Regions from separate parts of the Ruegeria sp. B1 genome, predicted to be linked through region 1. Evidence: riboswitches for the same ligand, from Rfam matches in the RefSeq annotation. Region 1 holds a riboswitch; each other region holds the start of a gene.
The links. Region 1 has a riboswitch for cobalamin ahead of ACR3ES_RS11225 (DUF1636 domain-containing protein). Riboswitches for the same ligand answer to the same signal wherever they lie in the genome.
Positions count from the first base shown of each region.

Region 2: linked by a shared signal. The riboswitch ahead of ACR3ES_RS20210 (TonB-dependent receptor domain-containing protein) and the one ahead of ACR3ES_RS11225 (DUF1636 domain-containing protein) in region 1 are both predicted to bind cobalamin.
Region 3: linked by a shared signal. The riboswitch ahead of nrdH (glutaredoxin-like protein NrdH) and the one ahead of ACR3ES_RS11225 (DUF1636 domain-containing protein) in region 1 are both predicted to bind cobalamin.

Region 1 is NZ_JBQFJA010000001.1:2,266,854-2,272,354, forward strand. Features, by position in the region: gene cobN (cobaltochelatase subunit CobN) at 1-2,493, opposite strand, end outside; gene cobW (cobalamin biosynthesis protein CobW) at 2,500-3,555, opposite strand; gene ACR3ES_RS11225 (DUF1636 domain-containing protein) at 3,557-3,931, opposite strand; cobalamin riboswitch at 4,024-4,230, opposite strand; gene ACR3ES_RS11230 (NAD(P)-dependent oxidoreductase) at 4,378-5,325, shown strand; gene ACR3ES_RS11235 (DUF4153 domain-containing protein) at 5,454-5,501, shown strand, end outside.
Region 2 is NZ_JBQFJA010000001.1:4,068,692-4,074,192, forward strand. Features, by position in the region: gene ubiU (ubiquinone anaerobic biosynthesis protein UbiU) at 1-84, opposite strand, end outside; gene ubiT (ubiquinone anaerobic biosynthesis accessory factor UbiT) at 95-544, opposite strand; gene ACR3ES_RS20195 (Rrf2 family transcriptional regulator) at 733-1,149, shown strand; gene ACR3ES_RS20200 (DUF2478 domain-containing protein) at 1,125-1,646, opposite strand; gene ACR3ES_RS20205 (NnrS family protein) at 1,658-2,875, opposite strand; cobalamin riboswitch at 3,136-3,341, shown strand; gene ACR3ES_RS20210 (TonB-dependent receptor domain-containing protein) at 3,491-5,359, shown strand; gene ACR3ES_RS20215 (ABC transporter substrate-binding protein) at 5,362-5,501, shown strand, end outside.
Region 3 is NZ_JBQFJA010000003.1:67,715-73,215, reverse strand. Features, by position in the region: gene ACR3ES_RS25315 (IS30 family transposase) at 1-701, opposite strand, end outside; gene ACR3ES_RS25310 (hypothetical protein) at 729-1,061, opposite strand; cobalamin riboswitch at 1,531-1,722, shown strand; gene nrdH (glutaredoxin-like protein NrdH) at 1,805-2,026, shown strand; gene nrdI (class Ib ribonucleoside-diphosphate reductase assembly flavoprotein NrdI) at 2,042-2,455, shown strand; gene nrdE (class 1b ribonucleoside-diphosphate reductase subunit alpha) at 2,437-4,560, shown strand; gene nrdF (class 1b ribonucleoside-diphosphate reductase subunit beta) at 4,572-5,501, shown strand, end outside.

The DNA of each region.
Region 1 (5,501 bases):
AGAGACTCGCAGCGTTACGTCCAGGCGCGGGCGGCTGAGGTCGGTGATCGGCAGGACTTCGATGCCCGAGACGCGTTCAGATCCCTTGTCCCACACCGGTCTGACGCCCAGCAGATGCAGGGCCATAGCGAATTCTTCGCCGGCAGTGCGCATGGTGGCCGACCCCCACAGATCGACGATCAAACCCTTGGGATAATCGCCTTCCTCCTGCAGATGCCGCCGCACGAGTTCTTCGGCCAGTTTAACGCCCTGCGCATAGGCTGCCCGCGTCGGAACCGATCTCGGGTCGGTGGTATAGAGATTGCGCCCGGTTGGCAAAACGTCTGACCGGCCCCGGTACGGCGAACCCGAAGGACCGGCCTCAATTCGCTTTCCGGCCAGGGCATCCAGCAGCGCCTGTTTTTCGCTCTGAGCGGACGGCGCTGTATCAAAATTGGCTGGCACTTCTGGCAAGCGGCCAAATACATGAAGCCCGTCGCCAAACTGACTTTCCTTGATGTCACAGACGAACCGGTCAATCCGTGTGATGGCCTCGGCTGTGCAGGTCGCCTGATCAAGACCCAAGTCGCTTTCCAGCCCGATGATCTGTGCCTCATCTCGGATATCGGCCTGCAGACGGTCGCGGCGCTTTGGGTCCAGGCCATCAGCATTCGAAAACTCATCCAAAAGAGCTTCCAGCCGAACCATCCGATCCGGGGTGCCGCTTTCTTTCATTGGGGGCGGGACATGGCCGAGGGTCACGGCACCGATCCGGCGTTTGGCCTGTGCGGCCTCGCCGGGGTCGTTGACGATGAAAGGATAGATCACCGGCAGATCACCGACCAGCACTTCGGGCCAGCATTCCCGTGACAAAGCAACAGATTTCCCAGGCAACCACTCCAGCGTGCCATGGGCACCGATATGGATCAGCGCATCCGCACGCAAGCCCTTGCGCAGCCATAGGTAGAACGCGACATAGCTATGCCGTGGGGTGCGCGACAGATCGTGATACTCATCGTCTCGCAGGTCGGGCGTGCCCCGTTCGGGTTGCAGCGCGACCAGTGCCTTGCCGCGTCTGAGCGCCGCGAAATGAAACGCGCCGTCGACGAAGGCAGAGTCATCCTCAGGCTGGCCCCAGACGGCCTGCAAATCCGCGCGCAGCTGCTGTGGGAGATCGGAGAGCGCTGCCAGGTAGTCTTGCAGTGGCCACGATATCCGGGCGTCCAGCAAGGTCTCGGAAACCGGCTGTGCCGGGGCGGTGTCATACCCATCCATTTGCAGATCTGACAGCATCGCTTCGACCGACGCCAAGGCATCGAGACCCACCGCATGCGCCATCTGCCAGTCTTTGCCCGGGTAAGTGGACAGTACAATGGCCGGAACCTGTTTAGCCTTTGGTTTTTCCTGCAGCTTTAGCCAGCCGGAAACGCGGTCAACAATGGCCTCGATCCGCTCCAGTTCTGCGCGGTGGGCAAAACGGGAATATTCAAGATGCGGGTCCCGCTTGCCGGGTTCCTTGAAAGAGGCGATGCCGGCCGAAATGCGTCCGTCAACCTCGGGCAGAACCACATGCATTGCGAGATCGGCGGGGGAAAGACCCCTCTCAGCCTCGGCCCAGGCCTTGCGACGCGAGGTCGAGAGCGCGACCTGAAACACCGGGACGTTGGCCGCGTCCAGGGGGGACGTGCCCATCGCGCCTTTTCCCGAAAAGGACGTCGCATTCACAATTGCTGCCGGGTTCAGGGCCACAACCTGCTCGCGCAGCCAGTCTGCCGCTGTTGGGGCTTTCAGAGACGGTGCAAACAAACCAACCGCATCCAAGCCGCGCGCGCGCAGGCTTCGGATCAGTGTGGCAATGGGTGCAGTATCAGCAGAAGTCAGGTAAGCCCGGTAGAAGGTCACAAGAATGCGTTTCGCGTCTCCTGCAAACGCCGCTTCCGCAGAAACAACGCCGCGATCCGGGCACCACGCACCGCATTCAGGGATAGATTTTGCGCCCATGACCGGTCCGGCATAGAGCCCGGTCGCCAAGGCCATCTGTGCCAAAGCGGCCTGTGCAGCGACCTCTCCGCCGCTATCGCAAAGATGGGCTAACCGCCGCAAGGTGGATACGGGTAGCGTCGAGTAGTCATCCAGCCGCGTATCCTCGCGCCCGTCCGCAGGCAGCACGGCCAGCGCGATCCCGTTGGCCTGCGCGAGCGTCAGAACCTGCTGCAACCCGTACGACCAGTAGGGTACGCCGCCGATCAGGCGGATCAGGATACCTTTTGCGCCCTCAAGCGTCTGCTCGACATAGGTGTCCACCGAAAGGGGATGTTTCAGCGCTGTCAGGTTCGCAAGCCGAAGGGTCGGCAGACGCCCTTCGGGTCCGCCTCCGCGATGCCAGCCCGCCGCGAAAGCCCCAAGGTCGCTGTCAGAGAAAGACAAGACCACCAGATCCGCCGGGTTCTGGCCCAGATCGGTTGGGGTTTCTGTCTCTTCTAACCCGTGGCTTTCGCGAAAGACGACGTGCATGCGGTGTTACTCGGCAGCCTCGGCGACGCCTTCGAGGATGCTGCGGATTGCCGCTGCATCGATGTCGTCATGTTCGGCGATGACCACCAATCGCGACCGGCGCTCTTCGTCCGGCTTCCACGGGCGGTCATACTGATGTCGCACGCGGGCTCCGACAGCCTGAACCAGCAGGCGCATGGGTTTGCCCGCCACCGCCGCATAGCCTTTGACGCGCAGGATGTTCAACTCCCTGGCCAGACGCTCGATATTGGCAACCAGAGCAACCGGATCGGTCTGTTCAGGCAATTCGACCACGATGCTCTCGAAGTCGTCATGTTCGTGGTCGTCGTGACCGTCATGATGCGACGGACGTGCGTCGATGTCATCTTCGGCCGCGGCCTCTAGGCCCAGCACAACACGCACGTCCACCGCGCCCTCGGCCACCTCGACAACGGGTAGGGGCCGTGGTGCCTCAGCCGCGATAACCTCTTTGGCCTTGGCAACGCCCTCGGGACCGGCCAGATCAGGTTTGGTTAGCAGGATGATATCGGCACAGGAAATCTGATCCTCGAACACCTCTGACAGAGGCGTTTCATGGTCGATTGACTCATCCGCCAAACGCTGGGCATCGACTGCTTCGACATTGGGGGCAAATCGACCGGCCGCCACCGCCTCGGCATCAGCCAGAGCGATCACGCCATCTACAGTGATCTTCGAGCGGATATCGGGCCAGTCAAACGCTTTGAGCAGCGGTTTCGGCAGCGCCAGCCCCGAGGTTTCGATCAGGATGTGATCCGGGCGCGGCTCCAGCGCCATCAGCACCTCGATGGTCGGGATGAAATCATCAGCGACCGTGCAGCAGATGCAGCCATTGGCCAACTCCATGATATTCTCAGCGGGACAATCCGGGATCGCACAGGATTTGAGGATCTCACCATCGACGCCGACGTCTCCGAACTCGTTGACGACAACGGCCAGACGCTTGCCCTGAGGGTTTTGCATCAGATGCCGGATCAGGGTTGTTTTTCCCGCGCCCAGAAAGCCGGTGATCACGGTGACGGGAAGTTTTTCAAGGTTTGGCATATCAGGCTCCAATCGGGGGAATACGGGCCGCGCAGTTCTTGCGGAAATGTTCAGGGCGTTCACGCCATTTGACCAGGCCATCCTCGGCGGCGAGGTACTTGATAGCGCCTTCGACGATGATTGCGACATCGTCGGCCTCGTTCAGATTTTCATAGACAAAGGTCCAGCGGGTTGGCCCGCCGCGCAGAACAATCGAGCATCCCTGATCGCAGTTCGAAAGGCATTCGACGGGTTTCAGAGCGATCCCATCGGGCAGTTCAGCTTGGGCCAGGGCCTTGTGCAGTTTGGCGCCGGGGCGCTGCGCATCATCCTCAATGGGCAACCCGCGTCGGCAAGTGGTGCAAACCAGCAGTTCCACTGGTGCGGTTTCGGTCATGTCTCTCATCCCCCTTTTCGGTTCATGGGGGACGGGGTTTCATGCGGGCCACGCTGATCGCCATGGTCCCGACACCGGAACACCCCGTCCGGTCTGGTCTTCGGGCGTTGGCAGGTCTCCCGGCTTGCGGATGTCAGAGCGATGGCTCTGTCGGATGACCCGCCTTCCCGGCCTTTTGGCCAGTGGCATTGGGCACCCTCTCCGGTCACGGTCGCGGGGGCGGCTGCGTTTGGCGGATAAACCGTTGACGCATTCCCTTTTCATCTGCGGTTGCAGACACCAACGGATCGGACATGCGGCACCCGCGGGCAGCTTGTCAAGCGCGTTACGCACACAGAAGCGTTGAAGGGATGAAAAGCGACCTGCCAGCGTCGCTGGGCGGCATGACGGCGCGCACGCAACCGTGTTGCGGTCTGCGCGAAAATGTAAGCAGGGAGTAATGCTACATGAAAGTTGGTTTCATTGGTCTTGGAAACGTTGGCGGAAAGCTTTCGGGGTCGTTGCTGCGCAACGGGCTCGATCTGACGGTCCACGATCTGAACCCTGAATTGGTTGCAGAATTTGTGGCCAGGGGGGCGAAAGCCGCAGAAAGCCCGGCACAGATGATGCTGGATTGTGACGCAGTTATCACCTGCCTGCCATCTCCTGCGGCCTCGGACGCGGTGATGCAGGAAATGCTGCCCGAGGTTGGGCCCGGCAAGATCTGGATGGAAATGTCCACCACCGACGAGGCCGAGGTCAAACGCCTGGGCGCGCTGGTGATCGAACGGGGCGGGGCCGCTGTGGATTGCCCGGTTTCGGGCGGGTGTCACCGCGCGGCCACCGGCAATATCTCGATCTTTGCGGGCTGTGACCGCGAGACATTCGAACATATCCTGCCGTTTTTGACGACGATGGGGCGGCGGGTTCTGCACACGGGTGAGTTGGGCTCGGCGTCGGTTCTGAAAGTGCTGACCAACTATCTGGCAACAGCGAACCTGATCACCTGCGCCGAGGCGCTGGTCACCGCCAAAGCTGCAGGTATGGACCTGAACACCACGTACGAGGCGATCAAGATCTCGTCGGGGACGTCCTTTGTGCATGAAACCGAAAGCCAGGTCATCCTGAACGGCTCGCGCGATATTTCATTCACTATGGATCTGGTGAAAAAGGACATTGGCCTGTTTCAGGAGGTTGCGGACCGTGCCGGCGTGCCGCTGGAGATTAACCCGATGATGATCAAGATCTTCGAGGACGGCATTGCCCGCTACGGGGATCGGGAACTGTCCCCGAATATTATCAGAAGGCTCGAAGACGCCACCGGGCTCGACATCACGGCGCCGGGGTTCCCAATGGAAATGGAAGATGATGAACCGGAGGAACCGGGATACGAGGTGATTCCGCAAGGTCGCTAGGTCGCGCAAAAAGCCGGTTGCACGAAACCTGCACAAAACAATCCTGACGCCTGCACGACCTGCGGGCGTCATATGCAAACGCGCCGCGCATACTCCGCTTTGACGCAAAACATTGCTCGGAGGGACAGATGAGCGGAAAACTGATACTGAATGGCTTGCCGGACAGCATCCGGCAG
Region 2 (5,501 bases), 1.8 Mb from region 1:
ATAGACGGCGTCGGCACCGGCATCGACGGCCGTGCGCAGGGCAGCGGGCGTACCCGCCGGGCAGATCAATTCTCCTAGGCTCATCTTGGTCCTCTCAGGTATAGCTGCGCCGCAACCGGGCGAGAATAGCGCGCCCGGGCGGTCCGAACAGGTCGGCGGCTTCTTCCGCGATGGATCCATCTACATCGTCCAGCGCATTGCGCAGGCGCACCACCGCCTCGGTGTTTCCGGTGATCGTTAGATCGCGTGAAAAAAAGGCGGCGTCGCCGTCTTCGTCCGCGTCCAGAAGCTGCAGCAGCAACAGAAACTTCCCCTTGATGGATGCCCCGGCTACCGGCAGCGCATTGCGCGGAACGGCCCGAAAAACCAATGCGTCCGGATTAGGCCTGAGATGCAGAGCAAACGGGAATTCGGCGGGATCAATTACAAAATCGGTTTTTTGATGTTCGCCCAGTCGGGAAAACATCGACGGATGCTCTTTTGCGATCCTGTGGACCACTCGGGTCAAGAGGGGCTGCGCTACGGTGCAGGCGATGCGCGCCACTGCACGGGATCCTGGTAACACGATGTGGTTTCGGCTTTTTGTCTCCATAGGAGTCATGGCACACTTACCTTTGTGGGTTCTGCCAGTTGCACCAACCGAGGCTTCTTTCGATATGATCGGTTTGGTAGTAACTTCGGGACCTACGCCTTGCGAATGCGCATTGGAAATACCAAATCGAGGTTGCGACGATGCGTCTCACGTCTTTTACGGATTACGGCCTACGAATTCTCATGCATGTGGCGAGCCACCGGGATCGTCCGTTCACAACCGCGGAACTCGCCACTGAGCTGCAGGTTTCAAGAAACCATCTGGCCAAGATTGTTTCCCGGCTGGCGTCAAGCGGTCTGTTGCAAACGCGCCGGGGCGGCGCGGGCGGTCTAACGCTGGCTCGGCAGGCCGATGACATTCGCTTGGGCGATGTCGTCGCGCTGCTCGAATCCGACCAACCCTTGGTCGAGTGTTTCGCGGTTTCCGGAAGTTTGTGCACATTGCTGCCCGGTTGCCGGCTGAAGGGCAAACTCGCTGACGCCCAGGTGGCATTTTATGCCGAACTGAATCGCAGCACTCTGGCGGATTGTCTCTACGACTCAGACATCAGATTTTGAGCCCGCGCGTCGGCCGTTGCCGCAAGACACCAATCGACGATGGCTTCAAGATTTGGTTGCAACCGTACTGCCAATCCGCCTTCAAAGGCGGCAAAAGCCGTGCCGGACGCACCAACCCCGACGACCACCGGAACATCGTGCTCAAGCGCCTTGCCGATTGCCGAGACAAACCCCCGTCCTTCGGCCTCTTCCGGTCCGAATTTGTTCAGGATGAATAAGTCCGCGGTTTCTATGCTACCGTTTTCAACCGTTGATACCGCTTCGGCGATGGCCTCGGGGTTCAGTCGGCACGCGTCCGACCCGCCACCAAGGTCTTGTGTCACCTTGATAACCGGACCGTCTGGCAAGACGGCAACCAGCATATCGCATCCGTTTTGATAACCGCTTTCATACTCCAGATGTTTGACGATACCAGCCAATGTCACGCCGCGTGCCTTCAGCAGCGATGCAGCTTCTGCCAGCAAGCGGTCGGTTTCGCCCCGTTCGGGCGAGGTCACACATGCAATCCTCAAGAACGGTCCTTTCCATCGGTATAGGCCTCATCAATGGGCAAGAGCTTACCGCTTAGCACGGGCTGAACCACCGGACCAATCAGCGCAGGCAGGTAACCGGCCAGAAGCACCAGCCAGGCCAGGCACCACAATACGGCTGAAAATCCCGTGAATTCATAAGTCTGGTTGGGGAAAAGAGGCACCGCCAACCGAAATGCCGTCGTAATCCAAAGGGTCACAAACCCAAAGACAAAACATCTGCTGGCTTTGAGATGCCCGTTTACTCTCCTGGCGGCGGCCCGGCCTGCGACCGCCATGATCCGACCCCCCATTGCCCCCATCGTCACGGCATGAAGCGCATCTGTTTTTGGGTAGCCAAACAGCTCCAACGACGTCGCCCCGATCAGTATGAACCCAAAGGGAAGCCAGGCGAAACCGACATGCATCGCCAGCAACAGCGGTTCGGACAGAACTCGTCTGGTTTGCCACATGCGCATGTCCCAAAAAACGAGCAAACCGGCAGCAATCAAAAGGAAATATGCCACCTCAACATGTTGTGCGACCAGTGCGACCAAAGCAGCCAGCGTGACCAGCGTACTCAAGCGTTTCGAAGGTCTTAAAGATGGGGTTGCATTCAGACCATATCGCCGGAGCCAGTTGTCGGTGAAGGCGGGAATGATCTTTGCCCCCACCACCTGCATCAGCAGCCCTGCGCCGATCACAACCAATTGTGCGATCGCAGCGCTTTGCCAGGCGCCGCTCGTCAGCGCTGCGGTGGTGAATGCCGCATCAGAAGCACCCAAGGCAAGAACTGCCAGCCCGAATCCCGCTTTGTTGTAGTTTCCGGCAGCAAGCGTGTACCCGAGTACAATCGCTCCCAAAAGAAGAAAGTAACTGGCGTTGATCGCCAGCAAAACCCAGAGCGGCAGAAATCCCGCACAAGCAATGGCAAACCGGGCGAAAACCCATGTGACAAGCAAAGCCGCCAAAGGCAGTCCGACCACAGGGGGCCGCTTGGTCCAGCTCGGTAACGCCGTCAGCAAGTACCCTCCCACAGCAGCCGCCAAAAAACCGAAGAACAATTCGTGTACATGCCACAGATGCGCGGGCTCGAAGAATGGAGGAGGCAACCCCAGCCACACACCAAGTGGCCACCAGGAAATGGTGAACAGAGCGCACAAAAAGGCGGCGGGAAACAAGCTCCGATAGGGCGCGGACAAGATACTTATGTTCAATGCACAACCAATCCCCTCGGGACTATCCGAGACATCTCGCCTTCCATTTCATCAATCCGGAATGTGATCAAATGAACCCCGGAATGGCGTTTGCGATAAATCGACGCGGATCGCGCGGTCACCTGGCGGTGGGCATCGGATTTGCCGCTTTGTGGCGTAGGCGCTCACCGCTTTGCCAGCCCCAAAGTCCTCATAGATAACACGCGACTTTTTCAGAGTTTTTTGACAACTTAACAATTGACAAATCACATACCTCTCAGCGAAGTTTTGCGCGTTCTGGTCCGGGTGGAAGTCCATCCGGATAATAGGGAACGGGGTGCGGCGCTTGCGCCAAATCCTCGACTGCCCCCGCAACTGTAGGCGGAGAGCTTTGTCGGTATATGCCACTGACCCCAACAGGGGATGGGAAGGCCCGGCTCAGCACTGACCCGCAAGTCAGGAGACCTGCCAGAACGATCACCCTGTCCGGACGCGGGGCGCGTCTGGGGCAACGGTCTATCCGTAGCGGTGACATTTTCGCCGTCTGCGGAGGCTAATTCCTCCAATGACCAATCTGTCCAGGCATCCTTGCGGGTGTCTTTTCCCTTCCTTTCCGAAGGGGCCATGAGGAATAAAATGAAGAAGACTGCCGTGCTGAAAGCATCGATCTCAGCAGCGCTCGTGCTTTCCACAACCGCCTATGCTCAGGAAGCAACCGACATTGGAACTGTCGTGATTTCTGGCGGGTTCACTCCAATCGAAGAACAGAAATACGGTCGCGCCGCCAGCATTGTCACCGCAGAAGAAATCGAGCAGCGCGGTATCACGACCGTCCAGGATGCCCTGCGGGCCGTGCCAGGCGTGTCGGTCAACGGCTCGGGCGACACATTCACCCAGGTCCGCATCCGCGGCGGCGAAGCGAACCATACACTGATCCTGATTAACGGCGTTCCCGCTGCTGGTGGTGACGGAGAATACATCCTGTCGGGCATTCAGACCGCCAACATCGAACGCATCGAAGTGCTGAGAGGTCCGCAGTCGGTCTTTTACGGCTCGAATGCTTCCGCAGGTGTGGTCAACATCATCACCAAAACAGGTGGGCAAGGCCGCGAATACGGCGGCACCATCGAGTTTGGGGACGGCTACAACGCGTCTGCCCGGTATTCATACCGCAACGATCTGGGCGGTGTGGCGATCGGCATCGCGCGGCTGGACGATCATGGATATGATTACTCTGGCAGCAACGGTGAAAAGGACGGAGTTGAGCGAACAACGATCGACCTGACCGGGGACTATATCGTAGCTGAAGGCCTGAGATTGGGCTTGGTATTCCGCAACTCGCTGGAAACTTATGACTTTGACCGCACCAATTTTCTTGCAAAAACCCCCAAAGCGTACGTTGTGGACGACCCCGACCAAAGCTCTGAGCGAAAAGAGCGGCTGGGACAGATATATGCCGAATACACAGCGATGGGCGGCCAGATGGTTCACCGGTTCAGCTTTGACCGGACCGACAACGAACAGACTACCAACAATGGTACACCAACAGAAACGGATCGCGACTCGGCGCGGTACCTGCTGAGCCTTGGGCTGGACGGGCGGGCGACCGATGACAGTAACCATCTGCTGAACGGGATTTTGGAATGGGAAGAGGACAGCAGCTCTTCCAACCCGGACTTTGAACGGGAAACGCGGTCTTACGCGCTTGAATACCGTGGGTCGCTTGAGAGCGGCCTGAACGTACAGGCAGGCGTTCGCTACGACGATAACAAAACCTTCGAGAACGACTTCACCTGGACCCTGGCGGCCTCTTACATGCTGCCCAGCGGTGCCCGCCTGCATGGCTCTGCCGGAACCGGGATTGTGAACCCGTCGTATTTCGAGCTGTTTGCAGACTCGTTTGGGTTCGTCGGCAATCCAAACCTGAAGCCTGAGAAAAACAAATCTTTCGATCTGGGGGCCGAAGTACCGTTTTGGGCCGGTCGTGGTCTTGTCGATGTCACCCTGTTCCACGACGATGTAACCGATGAGATCACCTCGGTCTTCGATCCGGGTCTGGGCAGTTCGACGTATGTGAACCAGCCTGGCGACAGTACCCGTCGCGGGGTCGAGGTCTCGGGAACATTGCAGGCGACCGACGCGCTCGACCTTCGCTTGAGCTACACATACATAGATGCCAAAAATCCGGACGGCACGGTCGAAATCCGGCGCCCGGGCCATGAGTTCCTGTTGACGGCAACGCAGGAATTCCTGCAAGGTCGCGGCTCGGTCACAGCAGATTTTCGCTATGTTCTGGACAATTATGACACCCAGTTCTTTGATGGTGACGGTACCCAGAAGCTGCCCAGCTATCTGACCGTTGACGTGGCGGCGCAATACGCGCTGACCGACACCGTCAAACTGACGGGCCGGATCGTGAACCTCCTCGACAAGGAGTATGCCGATGTATGGGGTTATGCCAAGCGAGGCCGCACCGCTTATGTCGGTCTGAGCGCGGCGTTCTGACCATGAAGCTGTGGCTGATCATCCTGTGTTTCCTGGCCGGCCTGACCAATATGGCCGGGGCGCAGCCGCAGCGCGTGGTGTCAATGAATGTGTGCACCGATCAGCTGGCCATGATGCTGGCTGCACCCGGACAATTGCTGTC
Region 3 (5,501 bases), on a different contig from region 1:
TCGGCGGGCAGGGGAGCCAGCCCCTGGATCAGCGCTTCCATGATCGGCTTGGACTGGCGATCCTCATTGCGCATCACGACAGCATAGCGACTGACGCGTTCGACCAGAGACGTCACATTGACTTTCCCATACTCCTTGCGAAACATCATCAGATCACATTCCCAGTGGCCGAACTCAGTGCGGTCCGCGATGCGCTCGGGCCTGTGAGACAGGCTCTGCGTGTCAAAGATGTGGGTCCGGTTGTACCTGCGATAGCCACGTGGCCGGCGGCGTTTGCGATGCTCAGGGAGATGGCGGTAAAACTGTTCCTCGCGGCCATCCTTGGAATAGGCGAACCGATAGATCGTCTCGTGACTCACACGGATCGGATGGCGTTCAAGCCGCATCCGGCCTGCGATCTGTTCGGGCGACCATCCAGCCTTGAGTCGATCTTCGATGGCTTCCTTGAGGTCTGGATGCACGATCATCTTGCGATGGATCGCGCGGCGCGCCTCGTATTTGTCCTGAGCGACAACCGCGTGATATCCGTTGAGTTCTGGGATCTCAGTATCTGTGTATCGGTTCCGTTTGATGTCTCGGTAGATCGTAGAGGGGTTACGACCCAACCGATCGGCTATCTCAGCGACCGGCATTTTTGCTTCCAGCCACTTTGCGAGCTTACGTCGTTCGCCCAGTTTCAGGTGACAGTAGCGGCTTCCCATTCTTCATACTCCATGCAACTCTCTGTTTTAGTACAGAATTTGCACTTCGTTTGTGAATCCACCCTGAATTAGAACGCCTTTGTCATAATAGCGTCCGTACGCATTTAAACGGACATTCAGCAAAATGTCGGCACCTACCCAGCTTTCCTCAGCGGCTTTTCCTGGGCCACCCCGAACAAACCGGCTTCTCCATTCAATTTCGCCAATCGTTCCATCTAGTCTTGCGTCTAACTGTCCAAGCAAAGCGCCAGTGATGTTTGGCTCATCTACGGCATCACCTTTTGCATACTTTTTCACGACAGCATCACATGCATTTGCCGCTCTGAGTGCAGCTTCCTCAACATCCTGCTCGAAGCTCATATTTCTATCTACCTAACTTGTCTGAGAAATGTTGCAGTCAGTTATACCCAACCGCACCGGATGTTCACCCCAGCCGCGCGGCAAAATTACGAATGGCGGCAAAGTCCGCTCCCGTGCCATTCACTATGTCACTCTGAAAATCCGGTTTGCGCCGTTTGACACTTGCTGCACGAGCAAAACTCTAGGCGACGGTGAAGGTCTGGTAAGGGCTCGGACCGGACGTTATCTGCGACAAACCGAATTGGTCGAATAGAGCCCAAAGCCGCCGTTGCCCCAGCCTCATGTGATTGCAAACGCAGCATAATGGTCCCGGCCCAAAGCGGCCATTTGCGTCGGTGTCATCGAAGGTCTGGTTGGAGCCCAAAGCGGACGCAATCGAGAGTGCTTCCTTCATTTCTTGAGTTGGGAGCAAACAAAAGATTTTAATGCCGGGTCGGCTCTACATGTTGACAAAATACTCAACCAGAACCCAATATAGTGTTGCTTCGGTTCTTTCGATTCTTATTGAAAGCTAAGAGGGAAACCGGTGAAATTCCGGCGCTGCCCCCGCAACTGTAAGCGGATAGATCGGCTGAATACGCCACTGAAAGCGTGCTTTTGGGAAGGCCAGTCCGAACGAAGATCCGCGAGCCAGGAGACCTGCCGCAAGCTCGAACAAAAACCACGAACGGAGGGTTCGGGGGCGTGTGACGGGCTTGTTTTGCCCATAGCGTCCTCGGCTTTGATTAAAGGACAGAGGACAAATGAGCATTACCGTATATTCCAAACCCGCTTGCGTACAATGCACCGCCACGACGCGCGCGCTGGATGCAAAAGGCATAACCTATGACGTCATCGACCTGACCCAGGACGACAGCGCCATGACCCATGTGACCGAGCTGGGCTATCGTCAGGCCCCTGTCGTTGTCGCGGGTAGTGATCACTGGTCGGGCTTCCGCCCGGACATGATCGCCCAGCTGGCCTGATCCATGGCAGCGCCGATCCCGGCGCTGGTCTATTTCTCATCGAAATCCGGAAACACCCACCGCTTTATCTCGCGGCTGGGCCTGACGTCTTTCCGAATTCCGACCGGGATGGACCCGCTGCCAGACCCTAAAGGTCCCTATGTTCTGATCTGCCCGACCTACGCTGATGGCGAAGGACGCGGGGCGGTTCCGAAACAGGTGATCCGGTTTCTGAACGACCCGATCAGGCGCGCCGGGATCGTTGGGGTGATCGGCGCAGGCAATCGCAATTTCGGTGCGACCTATGCTTTGGCCGGTCGCATCATCGCCCAGAAATGCAACATGCCCCTGCTCTATTCCTTCGAACTGGCGGGCACTGACACAGACATCGCCCGCGTCCGCGACGGGCTTGAGAAATTAGGGAGACATCTATGCTCGACAGCAGCGTAAACGAGCAGGACTATCACGCGTTGAACGCGATGCTGAACCTCTACGATGGTGAGGGGAAGATCCGCTTTGACGCTGACCGCATGGCCGCGCGGCAGTATTTCCTGCAGCATGTGAACCAGAACACGGTTTTCTTCCATTCGCTGGATGAAAAGCTGGGGTATCTGGTGTCCGAAGGCTATTACGAAGAGGCCGTGCTGGACCAGTATTCAAAGAACTTCATGCGCAAGATCTGGGATGCGGCCTATGCCAAGAAGTTCCGGTTCCCGACCTTTCTGGGCGCGTTCAAATATTACACCTCATATACGCTGAAAACCCGTGACGGGCAGCGGTTCCTGGAACGCTATGAGGACCGCGTGGTCATGACCGCACTGGCGCTGGCACGCGGCGATGAGGCGTTGGCCCTGTCCTTCATGGAGGAAATCCTCGACGGTCGTTTCCAGCCCGCGACGCCCACCTTCCTAAACGCGGGCAAAGCTTCACGCGGTGAGTTGATCTCGTGCTTCCTACTGCGGTTGGAAGACAACATGGAGAGCATCGGGCGCGGCATCAACTCGGCCCTGCAACTGTCCAAGCGCGGCGGAGGTGTGGCGCTGCTGCTGACCAACATCCGCGAGCACGGCGCACCGATCAAAGGAATTGAGAACCAGTCCTCCGGCGTGATCCCGGTAATGAAACTGCTGGAAGACAGCTTCTCCTACGCCAACCAGCTGGGTGCGCGGCAAGGCGCGGGTGCGGTCTATCTGAACGCGCACCACCCGGACATCATGCGCTTCCTCGACACCAAGCGCGAAAACGCGGATGAGAAAATCCGTATCAAAACACTGAGCCTTGGCGTGGTGATCCCTGACATCACGTTCGAGTTGGCGAAGAAAAACGCTGATATGTACCTGTTCTCGCCCCATGACGTGGAAAAGGTCTATGGCGTGCCGCTCTCGGAAATCTCGGTGACCGAGAAGTATTACGAGATGGTGGACGACAAGCGCATCCGGAAATCCAAAGTCAACGCGCGGGAATTCTTCCAGACAATTGCTGAGATCCAGTTCGAATCCGGTTACCCCTACGTGATGTTTGAAGACACGGTAAACCGGATGAACCCCATCGCGGGCCGGATCAACATGTCGAACCTGTGTTCCGAGATTTTGCAGGTCAATGAAGCGTCCGAATTCAACGATGACCTCAGCTATTCCCATCTGGGCACAGATATCTCCTGCAACCTCGGCTCGCTGAACATTGCCAGGACAATGGATGGCGGCGATCTGGGCAGCACTGTTGGCGCTGCGATCCGCGCGCTGACGGCGGTGTCCGAGATGTCGGCAATCGACTCGGTGCCGTCCGTGCGTCGCGGCAATGATGAAAGCCACGCGATCGGTCTGGGGCAGATGAACCTGCACGGGTTCCTTGCCCGCGAACACATCCACTATGGCTCGCCAGAGGGGGTCGAGTTCACATCCGTGTACTTCGCGACCGTCGCTTATCACGCGATCCGCACCTCCTGCGAACTGGCGCAGGAACGCAAGACATCTTTCAAGGGGTTCGAGGACTCCGACTATGCCTCGGGCACCTTCTTCGACAAATACACCACCCGTGACTGGCTGCCCGAAAGTGAGCGGGTGAAGGCTCTGTTCGACGGCATGACCCTGCCCACAAGCGACGACTGGGCGGCGTTGAAGGCCGATGTGATGAAAAACGGCCTCTATAACCGCAACCTTCAAGCGGTGCCGCCGACAGGGTCGATCAGCTATATCAACAACTCGACCTCATCGATCCACCCGATTGTGTCCAAGATCGAAATCCGCAAAGAGGGCAAGATCGGCCGCGTCTACTATCCGGCGGCATTCATGGACAATGATAACCTCGAATACTATCGCGATGCCTATGAGATCGGCCCCGAGGCGCTGATCGACACCTATGCGGCGGCCACCGCGCATGTGGATCAGGGTCTGTCGTTGACCCTGTTCTTTCCGGCCGAGGCCACGACCCGCGATATCAACCGCGCGCAAATCTATGCGTGGAAGAAGGGCATCAAAACCATCTATTACGTGCGTTTGCGCCAGGAGGCCCTTGAAGGGACCGAGGTGCAGGGCTGCGTATCCTGCTCGCTGTAAGGGGAAACGATATGAAAGATATGATCCAAACCAAGATCCCCCGCGCGATTAACTGGAACCGGCTGGAAGACGACAAGGACCTTGAGGTCTGGAACCGTCTGACGGTCAACTTCTGGCTGCCCGAGAAAGTACCGCTGTCCAACGATATCCAAAGCTGGGCCACGCTGACGGACCACGAAAAGCAACTGACCATCCGCGTCTTCACTGGCCTGACCCTGCTGGACACGATTCAGAACACGGTCGGTGCCCCTGCCCTGATGCCGGATGCCGTCACTCCGCATGAAGAGGCCGTGCTGACCAACATCGCCTTTATGGAGGCGGTACATGCGCGCAGCTATTCCTCGATCTTCTCGACACTGTGTTCGACCAAAGAAATCGACGAGGCTTTCCGTTGGTCCGAAGAAAACCCGCATCTGCAGGCCAAAGCCGAGGCGATCCTGAACACATACGCTCCGGGCAATGACCCGCTGAAACGCAAGATCGCGTCGGTGTTTCTGGAAAGCTTCCTGTTCTATTCCGGGTTCTACCTGCCGATGTACTGGTCCAGCCGCGCCAAGCTGACCAACACCGCCGACCTGATCCGCCTGATCATCCGGGATGAGGCCGTGCATGGCTATTACATCGGCTACAAATTCCAGCGCGGCTACGAGAAGCTCTCTGAGGCCGAACAGCAGGAGTTGAAGGACTATGCCTTTGGCCTGATGTTCGAGCTTTATGCGATCGAGAACCAGTACACCGAAGAACTCTATGACGAGATCGGCCTGACCGAGGATGTGAAAGTATTCTTGCATTACAACGCAAACAAGGCGCTGCAGAACCTTGGCTTCGAGGCGCTGTTCCCACCAGAAGTGTCCGAAGTGAACCCCGCCATTCTGGCGGCGCTCAGCCCTGACAGTGAAAACCACGATTTCTTTTCCGGATCGGGTTCGTCCTACGTCATT